3 regions of the Arthrobacter sp. B2I5 genome follow, and region 3 is predicted to be linked to each of the others. Evidence: riboswitches for the same ligand, from Rfam matches in the RefSeq annotation. Region 3 holds a riboswitch; each other region holds the start of a gene.
The links. A riboswitch is a leader RNA that binds a small molecule or an ion and turns the genes downstream of it on or off. The one in region 3 is predicted to bind S-adenosylmethionine.
Positions count from the first base shown of each region.

Region 1 (7,887 bases), 1.5 Mb from region 3:
GCAACATTCGCCGGCCGCGGTGGAGCCGGGACATCACAGTGCCGATGGGCGTATTCATGATGTCTGAAATTTCTTTGTAGGCGAAGCCCTCCACGTCGGCGAAGTAGACCGCCAGCCGGAACTCCTCCGGAATATCCTGCAGCGCCCGCTTCACGTCCGAATCGGGAAGATGGTCCAGCGCTTCCGCCTCGGCCGAACGCAGTCCGCTCGAGGTGTGTGATTCCGCCCGTGCCAGCTGCCAGTCCTCAATGCTGTCCGAGTTGGACTGCAGGGGCTCGCGCTGCCTCTTCCGGTAGAGGTTGATGTACGTGTTGGTCAGGATCCGGTACAACCAGGCTTTCAGGTTTGTACCCGGCTTGTACTGGTGGAAGGCCGAAAACGCCTTGGTGTAGGCCTCCTGCACCAGGTCTTCGGCGTCGGACGGGTTCCGCGCCATGCGCATGGCAGCGGAATACAGCTGGTCGACGTACTGCATGGCGTCCCGCTCAAAACGAAGGCGGCGTTGTTCGTCGCTCTCTTTGGAGACGTCCAGGGTACTGTCCTCGGTGTCCGCAGCAGCGGTCACCGAATCAGCGCCTGCTTTTCCCGCAGGCACAGGCGCGGAGCCGGCCTTCCCGTTCACTTCGCCGGGGGTAGCCTCATACATGGCCGCAACGGCCGGATCCAGGGTGTTCATTGCCTTCAAGTCTACTGTCAGGCTCCCTGCCCGGGGCATGCCGTACTCCGGGGGCTCTGAGGCCAGCTTGTCCACTGCCACCGGGCCCGCCTGTCTGGTTCCGTCCAACACCTTCCCCAAGGGCCAACTCCGCTCTGTATCGGGTGAATGATCGTCGGGCCCCATGTCACGGACCCGTTTGCCATAACCTGCTCCCACGGGCAAATATTCCCCAAAAGTGCAAGACTAGGACCGACTCCGCCGCTCGCCGCGGCTCGTCCATCCAGGAGGAAATCCATGCCCTTTGTCCGCACCCTCGCACGGCCCATGCTTGCCTCCAGTTTCGTTCTTGCCGGACTGGATAAGCTCAGGAACGCCGACGACACGGCACAGCAGCTCTCACCGCTGCTGCGCAAGGCCGCAGCAGCGCTCCCGTTCCAGGCGAACGAAAAGACCCTTGCCCGGGTTATCGGCGGCACGCAGGTGGGTGCCGGCGTCCTGTTCGGCCTTGGCAAGTTCTCCCGGCTCTCGGCCGGTCTGTTGACGGTGATTTCGCTCCTGAACACCTTTGTTGAGTGGCGCAGTGCGGACATCAGCAGCAAGGAAGGGCGCGAAGGCCGCCGGAACCAGCTGCTCAAGAACCTCTCGCTGAGCGGCGGCGCCCTGCTCGCTTCCGTGGACACCGCGGGGAAGCCCGGCCTGGCCTGGCGCGCCGAGCACCTGGCGGCCGATGCCCGCAGGAATGCATCGCACCTGGCAGCCGACGCCCGCAAAACCACCACCAAGAAGCTGAACAAGGCGGACAAGGCCGTGCGCCGCGCCGTCGAACACGCCACGGGAGCATAAGCACGAATGACCGCAGCAGCTGCCACCCGGGACGGCTCCGGAACACCTGTCCACCATTGGGCCGCGCCTTTCGCATCGCGGCCCGTTGACGCCACCGTGACGGTGCCCGGATCCAAATCCCTGACCAACAGGTACCTGGTCCTGGCGGCCCTCGCGGACGGCCCGTCCCGGCTGCGCGCGCCCCTGCATTCGAGGGACTCGGCGCTCATGGTCGACGCGCTCCGGCAGCTCGGTGCCGTCATCACCGAAGTGCCCGGGGACGGCGCTTTTGGGCCTGACCTGGAGGTGGTACCGCTGCCGGCGGCAGCGCCCGCCTCCCTGGCCAGGATCGACTGCGGACTCGCCGGCACCGTCATGCGGTTCGTCCCGCCGCTGGCGGCGCTCCGCAAGGGAGCCAGCGTATTCGACGGCGACCCCCACGCCCGTAAGCGGCCCATGGGAACCATCATCGAGGCCCTCAAGGCCCTGGGCGTGGCCGTATCCGCCGAGGACGGCAGCGCGCCGTCGTCGCTTCCCTTCACGGTGGACGGCAGCGGCGCAGTCCGCGGCGGCCACCTGGTGATCGACGCCAGTGCCTCGTCGCAGTTCGTCTCCGCTCTCCTCCTGGTAGGGGCGCGGTTCGACGAGGGCCTGCACCTGGAACACGTGGGCAAGCCGGTCCCCAGCCTGGACCACATCAACATGACGGTGGCCGTCCTGCGCGGCGCCGGCGTGTCAGTGGATGATTCCGTCCCCAACCACTGGGTGGTGGCGCCGGGTCCCATCCGCGCCTTCGACCAGCGGATCGAACAGGACCTGTCCAACGCCGGGCCATTCCTTGCGGCGGCCCTTGCCTCGCGGGGGACGGTCCGGATTCCCAACTGGCCGGCGGAAACCCAGCAGGTGGGAGACCTTTGGCGCGCAATCCTGGCCAGCATGGGCGCCACGGTGACCCTGGCTGACGGCGTCCTGACCGTCACCGGCGGCGCGGAGATCAAGGGCGGTGACTTCGCGGACACCAGTGAACTGGCACCGACGGTGGCAGCCCTGTGCGCCCTTGCCTCCGGACCTTCCCGGCTCAGCGGGATCGCCCACCTGCGGGGGCATGAGACGGACCGGCTCGCGGCCCTGGTGGCGGAGATCAACCGGCTCGGCGGCGACGCCGAGGAAACCAGCGACGGCCTGGTGATCCGGCCCGCCCCGCTGCATGCCGGCGTCGTGCACAGCTACGCGGACCACCGCATGGCCACGGCGGGTGCCATCCTGGGACTCGCGGTGGAGGGCGTCCAGGTGGAGGACATCGGCACCACCGCCAAGACCATGCCGGACTTCCCACAGCTGTGGGCCGGCATGCTGGCCCAGGAAGCGGGGTTCGCAGCCGGACCGGAAGGGCGCGTCAGTGGCGCGTAGCACTGGTTCCTGGGACGAATCGGACGTCCGCATCCGTCCCAGCAAGAAGGGTTCCCGGCCACGCACCAAGGACCGCCCCAGCCATGACGACGCCGTGACCGGACGGATCATCACGGTGGACCGCGGCCGGTATACCGCAGTGGTGGACGAGGACTCGGAGAACGAGCGCGTTGTCATTGCCGCGCGCGCCCGGGAACTGCGCCGCTCGCCAGTGGTTGCAGGCGATTTCGTGTCACTGGTGGGGGACGTGTCCGGCGCACCGAACACGTTGGCCCGGCTGGTGAAGATCCAGGACCGCCACACTCTCCTGCGCCGCAGCGCCGACGACACCGACCCCATTGAACGGGCGGTGGTGGCCAACGCGGACCAACTGGTGATCGTGGTGGCCGCGGCCAACCCGGAGCCCCGCACGGGATTCATCGACCGCGCACTGGTGGCCGCCTACGACGCAGGGATCGAGCCAATCCTGCTGGTCACCAAGGCCGACGTCAAAGACCCCGCGGAACTCCTTTCCAACTACACCCACCTGGACTTCCCGGTCATCATCAGCCGGACAGCCGATGCGCAGGCATCGGGCATCGACGCCCGGTCCGATGACGGCCTCTCGGCGCGGCTGGACAGCGCGGCGGTGGCTGCCCTCCGTGACCACCTGGACGGCAAGGTCACCGTGATGCTGGGTCACTCCGGTGTTGGGAAGTCCACCATGGTGAACGCGCTGACCGGCGCCGAGCGGGCCACCGGCGGAGTGAACGCCGTGACCGGACGCGGCCGCCACACGTCGTCGTCCGCCCTTGCCTTGCGGCTGGCGGATGCGCCGCCCGGCAGCTGGATCATCGACACCCCCGGCATCCGCTCCTTCGGCCTGGCGCACGTGGACCCGGACCGGATCCTGCGTTCCTTCCCGGACCTCTCCCCCGGCATCGAAAACTGCGAACGCGGCTGCAAGCACACGGCAGCCGCGGTGGACTGCGGCCTTGACGACTGGGTGGCGGGCGGACACGCAGGTCCCACCGGGGCTGCCCGTCTGGCGTCCCTGCGGCGGCTGCTGGGTGCGGATCCACGGATGGAAGCACAGGAAACCAAGGAGCTCGGCAGCGTCAACTGACGCGTTCTCCCGGCAGAACCGTTTGCAGACGGTAGTTTGGAACCATGATCCAACCCGCTTCGAGCTACAACGATGACCTGCGCCTGGCCCATGTCCTGGCCGACTCCGTGGATGACCAGACGATGAGCCGCTTCAAGGCCCTGGACCTCCACGTTGAGACCAAGCCGGACCTGACGCCGGTCACCGACGCGGACAAGGCCGCCGAGGAAGCCATCCGCGGCCAGCTCTCCCGTTCCCGCCCCCGCGACGCCGTCCTGGGCGAGGAATTCGGGAGCACCGGCCACGGTTCGCGGCGCTGGATCATCGATCCCATTGACGGGACCAAGAACTTTGTCCGCGGCGTTCCGGTGTGGGCCACGCTGATCGCCCTCGTGGATGAGGGCGAGCCGGTGGTGGGTGTGGTCAGTGCCCCGGCCCTTGGCAAGCGCTGGTGGGCGGCGAAAGGCATGGGCGCGTACATGGGAAGGTCCCTTGCCGCCGCCACCCGGCTCCGCGTCTCCGACGTGTCAAAGCTTTCCGATGCCTCCCTCTCGTACTCCAGCCTGGGCGGCTGGAAGGAACGCGGAAACCTTGACGAGTTCCTCGGCCTGACCGAGGATGTCTGGCGGACCCGGGCCTACGGCGATTTCTGGTGCGTACTGCATGGTGGCCGAAGGCTCGGTGGACATCGCCTGCGAACCGGAGCTGAACCTCTATGACATGGCGGCCCTGGTGCCGATCGTGGTGGAGGCCGGCGGCCGGTTCACGTCCCTGGAAGGCGAGGACGGCCCGTTCGGCGGAAACGCCCTGGCCACGAACTCAATCCTGCACTCGGAGGTCCTGCACCGCCTGAACCCGTATTTGGACGACCTGCTGTAGCTGACGCCCTTTCCGCAAAAAAGCGAATAATGCGACGCCGGACACCTTCCTGGGGAGGTGTCCGGCGTCGTTTATTCGGCTGCACGTAATAAACGCCTTAACAATCGCCGCGGCTTCAATCCTGGCCGCCCCATGTCCTACGCTTTTAGGCAGGTCACGAGTGCCAGCGCAAAACCCCGGTTTGCTGGCCGGCAACCCTCCATTCGCGGTGGGGTGCCCCGGGTGACGACCAGGCCGGTCCGGAGCGGATGCGGCAAGCGCGGATTCCCCCATGGCGGAGTCCTGTCATCAAGTGAGGTCTCTGTGACAACTGCCACCGTCTCCCCCCAGCCCGTCATTGCCGAAGCCGCCGTCCCCAACGGACGCCGCGCCGCGGCCGGCCGGCCGCTCGCCGCCGTCACCGGCGCTGAAATCCAGGCACCGCTGATTTCCGGCGGCCACGTGCGGTACGCCAACCTCGATTACGGCGCCTCCGCCCCGGCGTTGTCCGTGGTGTCGGCCTACCTTAACGAGATCCTCCCCTACTACGCGAGCGTCCACCGCGGGGCAGGATACGCATCCCAGATCAGCACCTCCGTGTATGAGAACGCGCGCAGCATCGTCAGGGATTTCGTCGGCGGCCGCGCGGATGATTCGGTCATCTTCACGCGCAACACCACGGATTCACTGAACCTGCTGGCCGGTTGCCTGCCGGTAACGGACGGCCGGCACGACGGCGAAGTGCTCTACCTGGACATCGAACACCACGCCAACCTCCTGCCGTGGCAGGGTGTCCCGCACCGCAGCATCGTCGCCGCGGACACCATCACCGGCACCCTGGAGGCTCTTCGGGCCGAACTTGCACAGGGCGGCGTCAGCCTGCTTGCGGTCACCGGAGCCTCCAACGTCACCGGCGAAATCCTGCCCATCCGTGCCCTGGCCGCGCTGGCCCATGAGCACGGCGCACGGATTGTGGTGGATGCCGCCCAGCTCGCCCCGCACCGCCGCGTGGACATCAGCGCGGACGACGTCGACTACCTCGCCTTCTCCGGCCACAAGCTGTACGCGCCCTTCGGCGCCGGCGTCCTGGTGGGACGCCCGGACTGGCTGGACGCCGGCGTCCCGCACCTCGCAGGCGGCGGCGCGGTCAAGGAAGCCAGGCTCGACGGCGTCAGCTGGGCCACCGGGCCGGCGCGCCATGAGGGGGGCTCACCGAACGTCCTCGGAGCCGCCACACTGGCCCGCGCCACCCAGGTGATTGCAGGCTTGGACCAGGAACGCTGGCATGCCCACGAGTCCGCCATCCGTTCCTTCCTGGTGGAGGGCCTGCAGGGGATCGACGGCGTCACCGTCCACCAGATCTTCAAGGACACCAACCCCGAAACGGACACCATCGGCGTGGTCAACTTCTCCGTTGAGGGCTACGACGCCGGACTGGTGGCGGCCTACCTCTCGGCAGAGCACGGGGTGGGACTGCGGGACGGCCGATTCTGCGCCCATCCCCTGCTCAAGCGCCTGGGCCTGCCGTCCGGTTCCCTCCGCGCCAGCTTCGGTGTCGGTTCACGCCTGGAGGACGCCGAACGCCTGCTCGCCGGCATCCGCGCCCTGCGGAGCAACGGTCTGGGCTGGGATTACGTGGTGGACGCCGGCCGCTGGGTGCCCGCCAATGACACCCGCACCTACCCGCACTGGGCACCCAACACCCCGGGCACCGCCGGCGCCGCGCCCTGCATCGACGACTGACACCCCGCCCAACCCCTGCCGCCCAGGCGATCGATCCGGCGGCCGGGAGGATGCGGTAAATTCGAAAGGTACCGCAGGATGCCAGGTGAAGGAGGCCACGCGTGGTTCGGGGTGGCCCCAAGCTTGATCACGGACGGCGCAGGGAACTGGGGCAGAGCTTCCAGGACGGCGGCAGGCACTACCAGCGCGTCCGGCCCGGCTACCCGGAAGAGGTGGCCCGGTGGCTGGTGCCCGCCGATGCCCACGATGCCCTCGACGTAGGCGCCGGAACCGGAAAGTTCACCGCTTTGCTGCTGGACATGGGACTGCACGTCACTGCCGTGGACCCCTCCGCGGACATGCTCGCCCAGCTCACTGAACACTATCCGGCCGCCACGGCCGTGCCGGGGACTGCCGAGGCGACAGGCCTGCCCGACGCCCGCTTCGACGTCGTCACCGTTGCCCAGGCGTGGCACTGGTGCGATGCCCTGGCGGCAAGCACCGAGCTGGCCCGCGTCCTGCGGCCGCACGGGACGCTGGCCCTGGTCTGGAACCAGCTGGACACCTCTGTTCCCTGGGTGCACCGGCTCTCCCGGATCATGCACGCAGGCGACGTCTACCGGCCCGGCCACAAACCCGTCGTCGGGCCCGAATTCCAAGGCCTCGAAGGGCACGTCACCCACTGGCAGGACACGGTGACCACCATGGACCTGATGGAACTCACCAAGTCCCGCAGCTACTACCTCCGCGCCGGCGAGGCCACCCGAGCCAAGGTCCTGGCCAACCTGGAATGGTACCTGCATGAACACCTGGCCTACACCCCTGACCAGGAAATCGACCTGCCCTACCTCACCCTGGCCTGGCGGGCGGTCAAGGCATGACCTCGCATCCCATGCGGCGCACGCCGAGCCGGTAGGCTTGACCGTGTGAAGACCAGCGCGCCCTCCTCCTCGATCGAGGACTACGTCAAGGTCATTTATTCGTTCACGGAATGGCAGGACAAGCCCATCACGTCCACCCAGCTTGCGCAGCGGCTGGGGGTGGCCAATTCCTCGGTGTCCGAGATGGTCCGCAAGCTCAAGGACCAGGGCCTGGTGGACCACAAACCCTACAGCGCCGTCACGCTCACCGAGGACGGCCTGCGGCTGGCCCTGGCCATGGTCCGGCGCCACCGGTTGATTGAGACCTACCTTGTCCAGCGGCTCGGATACAGCTGGGACGAAGTCCATGATGAGGCAGAACAACTCGAACACGCAGTGTCGGACACGTTCATCGAACGGGTCGCCGCCAAGCTCGGCAACCCAAAGCGTGACCCGCACGGCGACCCCATTCC
Region 1 covers NZ_JAUSYF010000001.1:1,409,238-1,417,124, reverse strand. The annotation lists gene QFZ60_RS06725 (sigma-70 family RNA polymerase sigma factor) at 1-676, opposite strand, end outside; gene QFZ60_RS06720 (DoxX family protein) at 953-1,501, shown strand; gene aroA (3-phosphoshikimate 1-carboxyvinyltransferase) at 1,508-2,890, shown strand; gene QFZ60_RS06710 (ribosome small subunit-dependent GTPase A) at 2,880-3,995, shown strand; partial or broken gene hisN (histidinol-phosphatase) at 4,040-4,853, shown strand; SAM riboswitch class IV at 5,006-5,119, shown strand; gene QFZ60_RS06700 (aminotransferase class V-fold PLP-dependent enzyme) at 5,157-6,575, shown strand; gene QFZ60_RS06695 (class I SAM-dependent methyltransferase) at 6,677-7,435, shown strand; gene QFZ60_RS06690 (metal-dependent transcriptional regulator) at 7,481-7,887, shown strand, end outside.
Region 1: linked by a shared signal. The riboswitch ahead of QFZ60_RS06700 (aminotransferase class V-fold PLP-dependent enzyme) and the one ahead of QFZ60_RS13795 (bifunctional o-acetylhomoserine/o-acetylserine sulfhydrylase) in region 3 are both predicted to bind S-adenosylmethionine.

Region 2 (7,887 bases), 2.8 Mb from region 3:
AGTGCTGACGGCCCTAAGCGCCAATTCGCCCTTCTGGAACGGCGTTCCCACCGGCTTCGAAAGCTACCGCACGCAGGCCTGGAACCGATGGCCCACGGCAGGACCTGCCGGTATTTATGGCACCTACGCTGCGTACCGGCGCGTGGTAACCCGGCTGCTGGAGAGCGGCGTCATGCTCGATGAGGGCATGCTGTATTTCGACGCGCGGCTTTCCCGCAACCATCCCACGGTGGAGGTCCGCGTGGCGGATGTCTGCCTTCGTGCCGAGGACGCCGCGCTCATTGCCGTGCTGGTCCGGGCGCTCGTGGAATCCGCCAGCAGGGAATGGCGGGACGGCGTGGACCCCGCGCCGGTTCCCACTGTCCTTTTACGGATGGCCTCCTGGCAGGCCAGCAGCGCCGGCCTCAGTGGTGAACTCCTGGATTTCGGCAACTTCCGACCCGCGCCGGCCGCGGACGTGGTGCGCTCCCTGGTGGACTACCTGGCTCCCGTCCTGGCTGAACAGGGCGAGCTGGCCCTGGCCCGGCAGGGCGTGGAGGACATCATCGCCCGCGGAACAGGAGCCGCCGAGCAGCGCCGCGCCCGGGAAAAGGCCTTGGCAGGCCCGCCTCCGGAGGACATGGGCTTCGGCGCGGTGGTCCGGCAGGCCGTCCACGTCACAATGCGCGATGCCCTGGATCTTGCAGATGTGGAGGCCACGCCCGAATTGCTGCGCGTCCGCCAGTCCTGAGGGACAGCCGGCAGAAGCCGCAGGCCGTATCCCTTCGCCAGCTCCTACATAGCCAGGAGCTCAATAAGTGCTTCCTCCAGGATGCTTCGTTGCCCCGGCAGGGTTCCAGGTGGCCAGTGGGTTGGTTCGGGGTCGGGGTGTTCGGGGTTGTAGTGGCGGCCTGTTGGTGAGGTCCAGCCCGGTGGTTCGTTTCGGGTGGCCGGATCGGGGATCCAGGGCCGGGCGTGCTTGAGCCGGTGATGTTTGGGGCAGAGTTGTCCCAGGTTCCGGACGTCTGTTCTGCCACCGTGTTCCCAGGCGGTGAGGTGGTCGGTGTCGTTGTCCGGGGTGCGATTGCTGCAGCCGGGGAAAGTGCATTTACCGTCGCGCATCCGGATCCACTGTTTGATGGTTTCCGTGAGCCGGTAGCGGGTGCGGCCGATCTCCAAGGGCGCCCCGTCCCGGGGGTCGACCAGGACCCGGTAGAACGACTCCGCCCCGTCCGCGACGAGTTTGCGTGCCATCGATGCCGGGATCGGGCCCAGGCCGTCCAGTTCTGCGGGTTCGTCCGTGACACTGAGCAGGGAGAACACCGGCACCATGACCAGCACGTCGGCCCGCGGGGTGGGGACCTTGCCTATCTGGGTGAGGCCCGCCGAGCCGGTCGGGCTGCCTGCACCCGGCGCGCTTCCGGAGCCCGCGGCGGTGTCAGCGGTGGCGGTGCTTCCGTTGGCCTGGCCCGCAGTGGTTCCGGTGCCGAGGAGCAGGGATGCTGCGATGTCGGGGCGGAGCTGGGTGAGGGTGCGGGGTTCGTTGGGGCCTTGGAGGCCGCGGGCGGTGGCGGTGGTGCGGTTCCAGATGGCGCACGCGGTGTCGCCGGGGAGGCGGAGGGAGATCCAGGCCATGCCGTCCCGGTCCGGAGTGTATTCCATCCGCCGGTCCGCCACACCCTTCGCGTGGCGCTTCTGCAGGCTTTCGGGGTGGTGGCGTTCCCGCCAGCCGCGGACCCTCACCCGGAACCGGGACGGCACCAGTTGGCCGGGCGCCGCGCCGCGGGCCGGGTTGGGGGCATCGGGGCTGAAGAAGTGGGCTACTAATGCGGCGGCACTGTCCGGGGTGAGGCCTTCGGTCTCGTCCGCTACAACTTTCGCGTGCTGCCAGGACAAGGCACCCGCAGACAGCGCGTCCATCAGCGGCGGCAGGGAACACACCTGCCGGGACTGCTCCACGAACGCCCCGGCCGCTCCGGAACTGATGGTCAGGACCCCGGCGATCTCCTCCACCGCTGACATCTCTACGTAGGTGCGTTCGTGCACCGGCGCGTCCGGGGCAAGCATCGCGTGCTGGAACCCAACGCACTCCGCAGCATCGCGTGCCTTGACCGCGGCGAGCTGCGCCTCCAGCCGCTTCACCACCTCCAGCCGTTCCAGCCGGAGCTCGTACCGCCGCTGCAAAACGTCTACGTCAGCACCAACCCCGGCGGCCAGGAAATTATCCTCAGCAGCAAGCGCGTCGAGGGCGGCAACGGAGGCATGAACGCCCTCCAAAACCACCCCGCCACCGCTGCTGATTCCCATAAGAGCATCTTCCAACGGGGGTCTGACAATATGAGGGCGCGAAGCCCGCCGTCTGGAAAGGCCCTGAAACTTGTGCCCGTCTCATAGCTGCAGCGGCGAAATCTGTGGCACGTGCGGGGGCGGCGTGCCATACTCGGCGCGTGACGCCGTCGTATTCCTTCAAAACCGAACTCCGGCTGTACCCAGGCGAAGCCGGCTGGCACTTCCTGACCCTGCCGCCAGAGGTGGCGGATGACATCCGCGCTCTAACGGCAGGGGCCAGCAAGGCATTCGGCTCCATTAAAGTGCAGGCCAAGGTGGACGGCCACGCGTGGCAGACGTCGCTGTTCCGCGACAGCAAAAGCGCGTCCTACCTGCTCCCCGTCAAAAAGGAAATCAGGGACAAGGCGCACCTCAAGGACGGTGACAGTGTGCAGGTCCAGCTGGAAATCGGGACGGACCATTCCCGGCCCGGCTAGACCTGCTTCAGGGCCTGTTCCAGGTCGCCGATCAAATCGTCAACATCCTCAAGGCCCACGGAAAGCCGGACCACACCGTCAGTGAGGCCAATGGCGGCACGTCCCTCCGGCCCCATGGCGCGGTGCGTGGTGGTGGCAGGGTGCGTGATCAGGGACTTGGAATCGCCGAGGTTGTTGGAGATGTCAATGATCCGCAGCCCGTCCAGCAGCGCGAAGGCCGCTTCCTTGCCGGAGCGCCCGCCGGTGGAGGCGAGCTCAAGGGTGAGGACGGTACCGCCGGCGCTCATCTGCCTTGCGGCCAGCTCATACTGAGGGTGGGATTTGAGCAGCGGATACTTCACCCAGCTCACGGCGGGCTGTTCCTCCAGCCACTCCGCGAGCCGCAGGGCGGTGGCAGCGGAATGGCTTACCCGCAGGCTCATGGTCTCCAGGCCCTTAGTGAGAACCCAGGCGTTGAACGCGGAGAGTGCCGGCCCGGTGTGGCGCATCAGCTGCTTCACCGGGCCGTCGATGAACTCCTTCGTGCCCAGGATGGCGCCGCCCATCACCCTGCCCTGGCCGTCGATGTGCTTAGTTCCCGAGTAGACGATCACGTCCGCGCCCAGGTCGCCGCAGCGCTGCAGCAGGGGAGTGGCAAAGACGTTGTCCGCCACCACGGTGGCCCCGGCGGCGTGCGCAAGCTCGCTGACCGCGGCGATGTCCACGATCTCCTGCATGGGGTTGGACGGGGATTCGAAGAAGACGGCGGTAGTGGGCTGGGAGAGGGCCTCGCGCCACTGGTCCAGGTCCGGACCATCCACGAAGACGGTCTCCACGCCCCACCGCGGGAGGATCTCGTTCAGGATCACAAAGCAGGACCCGAAGAGCGAACGGGCGGCCACCACCCGGTCCCCGGCAGCCAGCAGGGCACCCAGGGCGGTGAACACCGCGGACATGCCCGACGCCGTCGCAAAGCACGCTTCGGTGCCTTCCAGCAGGCGCAGCCGCTCCTGGAACGTGGCCACGGAAGGGTTGCCGTAGCGCGAATAGACAAAGCGCTCGTCCTCGCCGGTGAAGGCCCGTTCAGCTGCTGCAGCGGATTCGTAGACGAAGCCGGAGTTCAGGAAGATGGCCTCGGACGTTTCCTGGAAGTTGGTGCGGTCCAGCCCGCCGCGGACAGCCTGGGTGTCAGGGCTCCATCCCGGGGCGTCTTGATTGAAGCTCACTTAGTTCTTTCCGAGGTTGGTGGGCAGGCCGCGGTTCTTCCAGCCGTTGACGGTGCGCTCACCGTAGCGGTCCGGCTCGCCTTCAAAGCCCTCCAGCACGTTGTAGGAGGTGAAACCGGCCTGTGTGGCGGCGGTGGCAGCGGCAACCGAACGGGCGCCGGACCGGCACAGGAACACCAGTTCAGCGGACGGGTCCTCCGGCGCCTGCTCCTTGAGGTCCTTCACGAAGTCTGGGTTGGGGATGCCGCCGGGGAAGGTCCACTGGATGAAGAGGGGATCGTTGTCCGTGGCCTTGGTGTCCGGGATGCCGATGTGGGCCCATTCGCCCTCGGTGCGGACGTCCACCAGGATGGCTCCCTGCTCCAGCTTTGCCCATGCTTCCTGGGGCGTGAGATCTCCCGCGTAGCTCATGCGTGGCCCTCGCCGTCGAACTCGCCCTCAAAGTCTGCGTCCAGCTGATCCACCGCGGTGGCCACCGCTGCGTCGGCGGAGGCGATTGCTGCCGGAAGGACCACTGCCTGCGCCACGATGACACTGCTGCCGTTGAAGGTGGCTGCCGGGCTGCCGTGCAGGACGTAACCGTCAGCCAGCGCAGCCGAGATCCGTTCGCAGAAGGAGCGGTCGTCCGGGCCTGTGATCAGGCGGTAGGACAATTTTTCGTCAGGGGCGGGTGCGTCGGACACGACGGATCTCCTTCTTTCACGCTTGCAGCTCGAATCGGTCGATATGCCGAGTACTCACCTGAGGCACCCCGCCGCGAAAGGGAGGGTTGCCGACCGGCCAGTCAGGGCTTCACACCGGTACTCATTACTCCCCAAAAACGTAACACCTGCCGCGCCGGGCCGCACGGCCGCCGTCGTCATGTTCCGTAATTGAGCTGCGCCGAGGGAAGTTGCAGCGCCCGGGGACGGTCCGACGGCGGACATCACCGCAGGTGGGCCGCCTGCCGCGCGCTGTCAGCAGCCGCCGGGCCGATAAAGTTCTTACCGGGGCGCCGCCGGCGTCATCAGGGCAATGAGTACCGGGGGGCTTCTCACCATGCGTGCAGTCACATCGCACCACCACGCCGCAACCCGCCGGAACCATCGGCACCCGATCTGCGCGTTTCTGGCCGCGGCCCTCATTGGGCTCATGGTCCTGCTGGCCGCTGCTCCGTCGCATGCGGCGGAGGCTGCACCGGAGAAGGGAAAGCCCTGGCTTGGTGCCGTGCTCGAATGGGGCGAGGACACCGCCGCAGGCTTCAGCGGCAGGCTGGGCGCCCGCCCGGCCGTCTTCGGCCACGACATCACCATTCCGTACCGCGATTCCGAACGGAATGACATCGATGGCTTCCTTCAGCAGGCCGGAGCCGAAGGCACCCACGCCCTGCTCACGGTAAAGCCATCGGTGCCGCTGGATCAGCTCGGCGCACCCGAGGCAGAAGCGTTCGCCAAGCAGGTGCGCGGCCTCGCCGCCGGCTTCAAGGGGCAGCTGCTGATCCGGTTTGCCCCGGACATGAACTCAAGCTGGGTGTCCTGGGGCCAACAGCCTGCCGCCTACCGTGAGGCCTTCCAGGCGGTTGCGGCAGCGTTCAGGAAGTACGACGGCGGCCCGGCCGCCATGGTGTGGGCGCCTTACCTGGGCAAGGACTACCCCTTCGACCGCAACCGGGATGCGCCGCAGCCGGGAAGCGAGGGCTTTACCCTCCTGGACACGAACGGTGACGGGGCCTGGGACGGAAGCGACAGCGCCTACGCGCCGTACTACCCGGGCGATGACGCCGTGGACTGGGTGGGGCTGGCTGCTTATCACGATGACACCGCCGGAGGTGCCGCCGTCAACACCGCGCCGCGGGCCGGCGAACTCCAGGAGATGCTGACGGATTCCGGCAATGAGAACTTCTACGGCACCTATTCGGAAGGGCACAGGAAGCCCTTCCTGCTTCAGACCGCGGCCTTCTACAGCCCGGCCTCGGGCGGGGCGTCCGAGGCGGAGATCAAAACCGGCTGGTGGGACCAGGTGGTAACAACTGCCACGTCCTCCGGTTTTGCCGGGACTGCCGCCGTGGTCTGGGACGAGCGCACCAGCACCAGGGATACCGGCGTGGCAAGCATCAGCTGGCTGCTTACGGGACAGCCGGAGATCGCCAAAGCGGCCCTGGAGAGACTGAAGGCAGCACCAATCGTTACCGGTCCCGTCTCCGACGTGGCCTCAGGAAGCACGTACGTCAGGGCCAACACCCTCCCGGGGGCCGCCGCCTGGTCTGTCGCTGCCGCCATGGTGATCCTCCTGGCGGCCCTGTGGCAGATTCCCCGCCGGATCGACGCTGCCACGGCCTGGAGCTACCGGGATCCCTCCACCCGGGATTCGCGCGTGGATCTGCTGCGCGGAGTGGCCATCGTCTTTGTGGTGGTGAACCACCTGGGCATGGCCTCGCTGTTCCAGCTGCTCACCCAGGAGGCCGTGGGCTTCGTGTCCGGCGCGGAACTGTTCGTCCTGTTCTCCGGCCTGGTGGTGGGCATGGTGTACGGGCCCAAGGCCAAGGAGGACTTCGGACGGGTAGTGGACCTCACCACGCGCCGCGCCGGCAAGCTCTACCTGACGGCACTGGCTGTTCTGATCGGCGTCTTCCTCCTGTCCCTGCTCCCGTTCTTCCATACCGAGGCCCTGACCACATTCGTTGACCAGGGAACCGGTGGAGCCGGGCATACCGGATCCGGCCGGACCTATGACCTGTACGCCGGCATGTCATCGCTGTTCCAGTTCCCCGTCCCGCCCCAGGTGCTCCCGGCCATCGTGCTGCTGCAGTTCGGGCCCTGGCAGTTCAATGTCATGGGGCTCTATGTGGTGCTTTTGCTGGCCAGTCCGCTGATCCTCGCGGCGCTGAACCGCGGCAAGGCCATCTGGGTGCTGGTTGCGACGCTCAGCGTATATGCGGTGGGGGCCGTGACCCGGTTCCGGATCCTGCCCTCGCAGTTCGAGGACTCCTTCCCGCTGCTGGTGTGGCAGGTGCTGTTCGTGCTCGGGCTGGTTGCGGGTTACCACCGGCGCAGCATCACGGCGTGGCTGTCCCGGCACACTTGGGCGGTAGTTGCGTGCACCGCGGCCGCATTCGCGCTGGCCTTCCTGTCCTGGGGCAACCCGTACCTGGCCAACAGCTACGATGTCCGCCTGGCGCTCCTGCCGGACGCCTCCTACCGGGCCATGTACGACGCCTTCTTCTCCCGCACATACCTGGCCCCGGGCCGCCTGCTCAACGTCCTGGTCCTGGTGGTGGCGTCCTACGCGTTCCTCAGCGCCTACTGGAAACCGGTGGAGCGGCTCCTGGGCTGGTTCCTGGTTCCGCTGGGCCGGGCCACGCTTTACGTGTTCATCATGCACGTGGTGCTGATCGCCGTCGTGGCCAATATTCCGGCGCTGCAGCAGCAAAGCATCTTCCTGAACACCGCCGCCTACGCCGTGGTCCTGGCGCTGCTCTGGGTGATGGTCCGCACCAGGTTCCTGTTCCGGATCATCCCTACCTAGCGCCGGGCCAGCCCGGGCTGCCGCCCTGTTTCCAGCCAGGGCGGGCATGAAAAATGCTGCGGCACGGTGTGCCACAGCATTTAATCAGGTACCACTGGTTGTCCGGTGGCCTTGTGCTAAAACCGGGAGGGCTCAGACCAGTCCGGGGTAGCTGGTAAGGATGTAGTCGGCAGCGGCAGGACCCTTCATGCGAAGGCCGTTGCGGCGGGGCGAAATCCGGTGCTTCATGGCTGACCAGAAGCTGTCCTCGGTGCCGGGCGACTGCTGGTTGATGAAGCACCAGCTGGTGTACAGCCCGTAGAGGCGGTCACGGTCCAGGCTGGAACCTGAGGCGTGGTCGGGGTAGGTGGCTTCGTTGAGAAAGAGATCGAACTGCGAATGTGCCATGATGGCTCCCCTTCGCTAAGTGCTCGGCGCCGCCGTTCGGCTACAGC
Region 2 covers NZ_JAUSYF010000001.1:128,507-136,393, forward strand. The annotation lists gene QFZ60_RS00540 (glutamate--cysteine ligase) at 1-730, shown strand, start outside; gene QFZ60_RS00545 (HNH endonuclease signature motif containing protein) at 775-2,286, opposite strand; gene QFZ60_RS00550 (DUF1905 domain-containing protein) at 2,427-2,744, shown strand; gene QFZ60_RS00555 (O-succinylhomoserine sulfhydrylase) at 2,741-3,949, opposite strand; gene QFZ60_RS00560 (rhodanese-like domain-containing protein) at 3,950-4,360, opposite strand; gene QFZ60_RS00565 (DUF1737 domain-containing protein) at 4,357-4,632, opposite strand; SAM riboswitch class IV at 4,646-4,761, opposite strand; gene opgC (OpgC domain-containing protein) at 4,988-7,453, shown strand; gene QFZ60_RS00575 (hypothetical protein) at 7,586-7,840, opposite strand.
Region 2: linked by a shared signal. The riboswitch ahead of QFZ60_RS00565 (DUF1737 domain-containing protein) and the one ahead of QFZ60_RS13795 (bifunctional o-acetylhomoserine/o-acetylserine sulfhydrylase) in region 3 are both predicted to bind S-adenosylmethionine.

Region 3 (7,887 bases):
CCAGCGCCAGGCAGGGCCGGGTGATGCCGGGAACTCCCGCTCCGCGTTCCAGAAGCTCGGGTTCAATTTCGCCCGGCCCGGCAAGGATCTGCTGCAGGGCCTGGGACTGGCCGCGCTGATCGGCATTCCCTCACTGGGGCTTTATGCGGCCGGCCGGGCGCTGGGAATCACCACCGCCATTATCCCCAGTGCCTTGGATGCCTACTGGTGGACGGTTCCTGTGCTGATCCTCTCCGCTATCCGGCACGCAGTTCTCGAGGAAGTCATCGTGGTGGGCTACCTCCTGGACCGCTTTGGCAAGTTCGGTTGGAGCGTGCCCCTGGCCATCGTGGTGAGCTCCCTGCTGCGCGGCAGCTACCACCTGTACCAGGGCTTCGGTCCCTTTATTGGGAACGCCGTGATGGGCGTGGTCTTCGCCTGGCTGTACACCCGGACCCGGCGGGTCATGCCACTGGTCATCGCCCACGCCCTGCTGGACATCGTGGCCTTCGTGGGCTTCAGCCTGTTCGGCAAAGCCGTGGGGCTGGGCTAGGGCCGAGGGCATCGGGGCTAAGCCTGGGATCGTACGGCTGATTTCGAAGGAACCTATTGGCGCTCACAACCTGTTGACCATCAACTGGCTTTCATGGATCGTGTGCACCATGAACCTGGGGGCGCGGTTGACAGCATGGTCGCTGGTGGCGGTCACCGTGCTGGCTGGACTTCTGGTTCTGGGGCGGTTGTGGAGCGTCCATCAGCAAACATCTGACTGGGCTCTCTGGCCAAAGGAAATTCCTTCACGAGTGCAGTTCGCCGGCCGCGACTATGACTGTGGCCCGACTCCAGCGGCTGCACATCACGACGTGAGCGGAATGACCAGGCAAGGCACGACAGCAGGTGGGGCCGAGATCCTCGCAGAACCTCCTTCCGGCGAAGCAAGGGTGTTTATCCTGGTGCGAACGGCTAAAGGCGACGTTTGGCTGCGGCCTGCTGGGCGGCCCCTGATTTGGTGACCCTTCCTGGGCCGGCGCCCGTTGCCTGACCGGAGCCATCACAGAACGAAGTTTGAGCCAGAGTCGGATTGCTGCAGTCGCATCAGCGACAGCTCCAACTGCCAGTCCGGCTGCGGGTCGGGCGGCAATACGAAGGGCTTCGCGTAAAAGTCGTCCCAGAGGGCATCGGTAGCGCAAAGATCATCCGGATCCAGCAGGTTCCCGCCGTCAGGTTCCTCCACCTCCCGCTCTGGCCACGCTGGCGCCACCGGCGCACCCGTCGCCGGTGGTGCGGCCGGTGCAACCGTCGATTCATTCGACGGCAACATCCCTGGTGGCCAGCGGGTTGGCTCCCGGTCTGGGTGTTCGGGTTTGTAGTGGCGGCCGGTGGGTGAGGTCCAGCCCGGTGGCTCACGAGTGGTCGCCGCATCCGGTTTCCACTGGCTGTTGTGCTTGAGCCTGTGGTGCTTGGGGCAGAGTTGTGCCAGGTTGCTGGTGCCGGTGGTGCCGCCGTGTTTCCAGGCGGTGAGGTGGTCGGTGTCATTGTCCGGGGTGTGGTTGTTGCAGCCGGGGAAGGTGCATTTTCCGTCGCGCATCCGGATCCATTGTTTGATGTTTTCCGGGAGTCGGTAGCGGGTGCGGCCGATCTCCAGCGGGGCCCCGTCGCGGGGGTCGACCAGGACCCGGTAGAACGAGTCCGCCCCGTCCGTGACGAGTTTGCGTGCCATGGAGGCCGGGATGGGGCCGTGGCCGTCGAGTTCTGCGGGTTCGTCCGTGCTGCTGAGGAGGGAGAACACCGGGACCATGACCAGCACGTCGGCCCGCGGGATGGGGACCTTGCCTATCTGGGTGAGGCCCGCCGAGCCGGTCGGGCTGCCTGCACCCGGCCCGCTTCCGGAGAAGGTGGCGGTGTCAGCGGTGGCGGTGTTTTCTGGACCGGGCAGGCCTGTCCCGAGGAGCAGGGATGCTGCGATGTCGGGGCGGAGTTGTGTGAGGGTGCGGGGTTCGTTGGGGCCTTGGAGGCCGCGGGCGGTGGCGGTGGTGCGGTTCCAGATGGCGCAGGCGGTGTCGCCGGGGAGGCGGAGCGAGATCCAGGCCATGCCGTCGTGGTCCGGGGTGTATTCCATCCGCCGGTCCGCGACGCCTTTGGCGTGGCGTTTCTCCAGGGTTTCGGGGTGGTGGCGTTCCCGCCAGGCGCGGACCTTGGTACGGAACCGGGAGGGAGCGAGCTCCCCGGGTGCGGCGCCGCGGGCCGGCTTGGGGGCATCAGGGTCGAAGAAGTGTGCCACCAGGGCGGCGGCACCGTCCGGGGTGAGGCCTTCGGTTTCGTCCGCAACGATCTTGGCGTGCTGCCAGGACAGGTCCCCGGCGGCCAAAGCGTCCAGGAGTGGCGGCAGGGTGCACACCCGCTGGGACTGCTCCACGAAGGCCCCGGCAGCGCCGGAGCTGATGGTCAGGACCCCTGCGATCTCCTCCACCGCAGACATTTCCGCATACGTCCGCTCGTGCACAGGGGCCTCCGGAGGAAGCATCGCGTGCTGGAACCCAACGCACTCCACCGCATCACGGGCCTTGACCACAGCGAGCTGCGCCTCCAGCCGCTTCACCACTTCCAGCCGAGTCAGCCGGAGCTCGTACCGCCGCTGCAACACATCCACATCAGCCCCAATACCAACCCCGGCAGCCAGGAAATTATCCTCAGCAGCCAGCGCGTCGAGGGCGGCCACAGAGGCATGAACACCCTCCAAGACCACCCCGCCACCGCTGCTGATTTCCATACGAACATCATCCAACAGGGGTCTGACAACTAAAGTTCGCAGGCGTCTTTGCGGGCCCGGCAGTCAACTTAAATGAATTCGGCCGCCATCGGGTAGTGACGCCGTTGTCACCACCTGATGGCGGCCGAAGCAGGTCCGGGCAGTGGCCCGGCAAACCCAACTCCCTGATGTGCCGGGAGAGAGGGGGGAGCGTCAGATGGTGACGGCTCCGTTGGCGGTTTCGAACGTGACCGACAGGATGCCCGGCGTTCCGTGCGGGGCCACCCACTCAACCGCAACGTCCTCAAGCGGCTTCTCCACCGGCTCACCTAGCCACTCGGTCACGCGCGAGGCGGAACCGGCGATGGTCAGGCAGCTCATCTTGATGTTGCTGGGGTAGGCGTTGGATGGGTGCAGCGACGGGTCACCTTCCCACTTGAGCATGTACGGAACCTGGGGGTCGGCAATAAGGCCAAGGATGCCAATCTGCTTCCAGACCAGCTCCCGGCCGTCCGGGAACTTGCGGTTGCCGTTCACGGCAGCACGGCCAAGGCGTTCCTCGAAGGGAGCGAGGTCGTCCACCTCGACGCACCAGCCCATCCACCCGCCGCCGGCTGCGGAACGGGCACGGACCGCCTGACCGAACGGTGCCTTGTCCGATGCCGGGTGGTCCAGGACCTCCACGACTTCCAGGTACTTGTGCCCGGCGAGCGGGATGATCATATTCCGGGTTCCGAACCGGGGGTGGACCCCGCCCTTCACTGCCTCAACGCCGAGGGCAGATGAAATACGTTCGGTAGTGGCCGCGAGGCCATCGGTTTCACAGGCGTAAGAGACGTGATCCATGCGCATGGCAACATCTTGGCACTTTGTGATCAGGCTCTCAGCTAAGGGTACCCTTACTTGGATTTTCGCCCGTGGATGTGGTCAAAAATCGGCCATCGAACTCGGCCTAACCGGCGATGTAATAGCCGGAGGTGTCGGCGATGAGGTGGATGGTGCCGCTGGAGTTGTTGGTCAGGGCAATGGTTCCATCGGCGGCGACGGGCGTGATGACGAGGTTGGGTGTCGTTTGGTTCGGCGTGAAGTTGAGGTTGGAGGTCCCTGGGGTGGGGGTGCCGCCGGCGTGGACCGTGATGTTGCCGAAGCTGGTGGGTGCTGTGACGGTGACGTTGATGGCGACAGCGGATACTCCGGTGATGGGGATGCCGCCACGGCCGGTGACGGGCACGCGGATGGTGGCTCCGGGTGCGACGGGACCGCTGATGCCTCCTGTGCCGTCGCGCGTGTCCAGTTGCCGGAAGGGGCTTTGGGATGAAAAGGTGCCCGGTTCCACCGGTGTTCCGGCGATGTAGTAGCCGGAGGTGTCGGCGATGAGGTGGATGGTGCCGCTGGAGTTGTTGGTCAGGGCAATGGTTCCATCGGCGGCGACGGGCGTGATGACGAGGTTGGGTGTCGTTTGGTTAGGCGTGAAGTTGAGGTTGGAGGTCCCTGGAATGGGGATGCCGCCGGCGTGGACCGTGATGTTGCCGAAGCTGGTGGGTGCTGTGACGGTGACGTTGATGGCGACGGCGGATACTCCCATGGTGGGGATGCCGCCACGGCCGGTGACGGGCACGCGGATGGTGGCTCCGGGTGCGACGGGACCGCTGATGCCTCCTGTGCCGTCGCGCGTGTCCAGTTGCCGGAAGGGGCTTTGGGATGAAAAGGTGCCCGGTTCCACCGGTGTTCCGGCGATGTAGTAGCCGGAGGTGTCGGCGATGAGGTGGATGGTGCCGCTGGAGTTGTTGGTCAGGGCAATGGTTCCATCGGCGGCGACGGGCGTGATGACGAGGTTGGGTGTCGTTTGGTTAGGCGTGAAGTTGAGGTTGGAGGTCCCTGGAATGGGGATGCCGCCGGCGTGGACCGTGATGTTGCCGAAGCTGGTGGGTGCTGTGACGGTGACGTTGATGGCGACGGCGGATACTCCCATGGTGGGGATGCCGCCACGGCCGGTGACGGGCACGCGGATGGTGGCTCCGGGTGCGACGGGACCGCTGATGCCTCCTGTGCCGTCGCGCGTGTCCAGTTGCCGGAAGGGGCTTTGGGACGAAAAGGTGCCCGGCTGCCGGGGACTCGTTGGCACGTGCAGCAGCTGGTTTGGCGTTCCGGTGCCCGCACCCCTGATAGTTCCGGTAGCGGCAGTCGAGAGTACGGCCTCCGTCACCTGTGCAGGGGTAAAGAGGGGGTGCTGGGAAAGAACGAGGGCTGCAGCCCCGGCCACGTGCGGTGCGGCCATGGATGTTCCGCTCAGTGATGTGGTGGCCGTCGACGATGTATTCCAGGTGGAGCTGATGCCCACTCCTGGAGCGTAAAGGTCAACGCATTGGCCGAAGTTGGAGAAGGAAGCCTGCCGGTCCGAAGAGTCGCTGGCTGCCACTGTTAAGGCTAATGGGGCGCGGGCAGGCGAGGCGGTGCACGCGTCCGTGGCTGAATTTCCCGCGGCGACGACGACTGGGACGCCGTCGTTGATGACGTTCTGGACTGCGGCGTCAAGGAGGTTGCTGCCCGGACCTCCCAGGCTCATGTTGACCACGGCCGGAGTGCCTGGGGTATGATCGCCTGCGATCCAGTCCAGCCCTGCGATTATGTCCGAGTAGTAGCCCGACCCGTCACAGGACAGTGCCCTCACGGGGACGATTGTGGATGACTTTGCCACGCGCTAGACGATTCCGGCGATGATTCCTGAGACGTGTGTCCCGTGGCCATTGCAGTCACTTGTCCCGCCACCGTCGGACAGTGCTGTCCAGCCCGGTGCAACCCGGCCGCCGAAATCCACGTTCGAGGCTAGGACTCCCGTGTCAACGACGTATGCGCGGACACCAAGACCGGAACTTTCGTGCGTGTAGGAGCCGGACAAAGGCAAGGCCTGCTGGTCGATGCGGTCGAGTCCCCAAGGAGCCGGCTTTTCGGTTTCGGAAATCGTGGATACCGTGTCAACCTCCACTGTTAGGGCCCTGCCGGAACGGAGCAGCGCATTCGCTTGCGCCGCTGTAGCTTTGATCGCCGCCCCGCGGAGTGCGGTCGTAAACGTGTGGTTGACGCCGATGCCTTGGGCACGCAATTCCCGCGCCTCGGCTGACACGTCCGTCCCCGGGGGGAATTGAACGAGGTAGCGGCCATTCGCGCTTTCAGGAGCAGCAGCGGGCCTCGTGGTCGCCGTGGGCAGCGCAGATGCCTGCGCTGGTGCACCGTTTGAACAGAGGGTGATGGCGGACAACAGTGCCGCGGTAAGTGCCAGGCGCAAAGACGGGGGCAACGGAATCCTGTTCCTTTTGTGCTTGCTCGGGAAGAGACCGGAGGATGATTTCCGGCTTCCAAGGTATCCGAACCACGGAGGTTTGCGGCCAAACCTCGGGCGATCCTTCGCATCACTTGTGGGAATCTTGGAAAATCTCCGCGTGGCTCTTCCATTGCGACCACGATCCAGCCGGAGGAAATCATGGGCGCTTTCACGGCGGCCCGCCCGGGACTTCAGCAAGGCATGACCTTGTTCGTCACAATGCTGTCCTCACTGGCCGCCCGGTTCCTAGACTGGGCGCAGGTCATGAGCGCCAGCGCCAAGCCCCGGCTCGCTGGCCGGCAACCCTCCATCCGCGGCGGGGTGCCCCGGGTGAGGACCTGGCTGTCCGGCACCAGCCGGGAGCAAGCGCGGCCCGTACTGCTCCATGCATGCCGGGCCCATGTCAAAGGAGATTTGGATGTCCAACGGATGGTCCTTCGAAACCCGCCAGATCCATGCAGGCCAGGAAGTGGACAGTGCCACGGGAGCCCGTGCCCTGCCGATCTACCAGACCACGTCCTTCGTGTTCCCCAGCGCCGAAAGCGCAGCCAACCGCTTTGCCCTGGCTGAACTTGCACCCATCTACACCCGGATCGGCAACCCCACCCAGGACGCCGTCGAACAGCGGATCGCCAGCCTTGAGGGAGGCCTGGCCGCTTTGCTGCTCAGCTCCGGGCAGGCAGCGGAGACCTTCGCGGTCCTGAACATCGCGGAGGCCGGGGACCACATCGTGGCCAGCCCCAGCCTTTACGGCGGAACGTACAACCTGTTCGCCCACACCCTGAAGAAGTTCGGCATCTCGGTCACGTTCGTGGACGATCCCGACAACCTGGACCAGTGGCGCGCCGCCGTCCAGCCCAACACCAAGCTTTTCTTTGGCGAAGTGGTGTCCAATCCCCGCCAGGACGTCCTGGATATCGAAGGCATCTCCGAGGTGGCCCACCAGGCAGGCGTGCCGCTGATCGTGGACAACACCCTGTCCACCCCGTACCTGATCCGTCCGCTCGAGTGGGGCGCCGACATCGTGATCCATTCCGCCACTAAATACCTTGGCGGTCACGGCACGGCGATTGCCGGCGTCATTGTCGATTCCGGAAAATTCGACTTCAGCGAGGATCCTGAACGGTTCCCCGGCTTCAACACCCCGGACCCCACTTATAACGGCCTGGTCTACGCGCGGGACCTCGGAGAAGGCGGCGCCCTCGGGGCCAACCTGTCCTACATTCTCAAGGCCCGCGTCCAGCTGCTGCGCGATCTCGGCTCGGCCGTGTCCCCTTTCAACGCCTTCCTGATCTCCCAGGGCCTGGAAACACTGAGCCTGCGGGTGGAGCGCCACGTTGCCAACGCCACGGAAGTGGCGCGCTGGCTGGAAGGAAGGGACGACGTCGAATCCGTCGCCTACGCGGGGCTGCCCTCCAGCCCCTGGTACGAACGTGGCCGCAAGTACGGGCCCAAGGGGACGGGTGCCGTGGTGGCTTTCAACCTGGCCGGCGGGGCGGAGGCGGGCAAGCGCTTCGTCGACGCCCTTGAACTGCACTCCCACGTTGCGAACATCGGCGACGTCCGCTCCCTGGTCATCCACCCGGCGTCGACCACCCACAGCCAGCTTTCGCCGGAGCAGCAGGCAGTGGCAGGGGTGACCCCGGGACTGGTCCGGCTGTCCGTTGGCCTGGAGCACATCGATGACATTCTGGCTGACCTGGAAGCGGGCTTCCGCGCAGCCAAGGGCGCTGCGGCATAAGACAACAGCCGGGGCTGCAGTGAGTGCCGCCGGCAAGCCGGGAAGTCACAACCAGTCACACTCTTGGCTTGGAACGGGGGGTGTTTCGTACACTCG
Region 3 covers NZ_JAUSYF010000001.1:2,931,286-2,939,172, reverse strand. The annotation lists gene QFZ60_RS13820 (CPBP family intramembrane glutamic endopeptidase) at 1-532, shown strand, start outside; gene QFZ60_RS13815 (HNH endonuclease signature motif containing protein) at 1,031-2,749, opposite strand; gene QFZ60_RS13810 (VOC family protein) at 2,942-3,580, opposite strand; gene QFZ60_RS13805 (S8 family serine peptidase) at 3,681-5,426, opposite strand; gene QFZ60_RS13800 (S8 family serine peptidase) at 5,430-5,852, opposite strand; SAM riboswitch class IV at 6,311-6,425, shown strand; gene QFZ60_RS13795 (bifunctional o-acetylhomoserine/o-acetylserine sulfhydrylase) at 6,469-7,791, shown strand.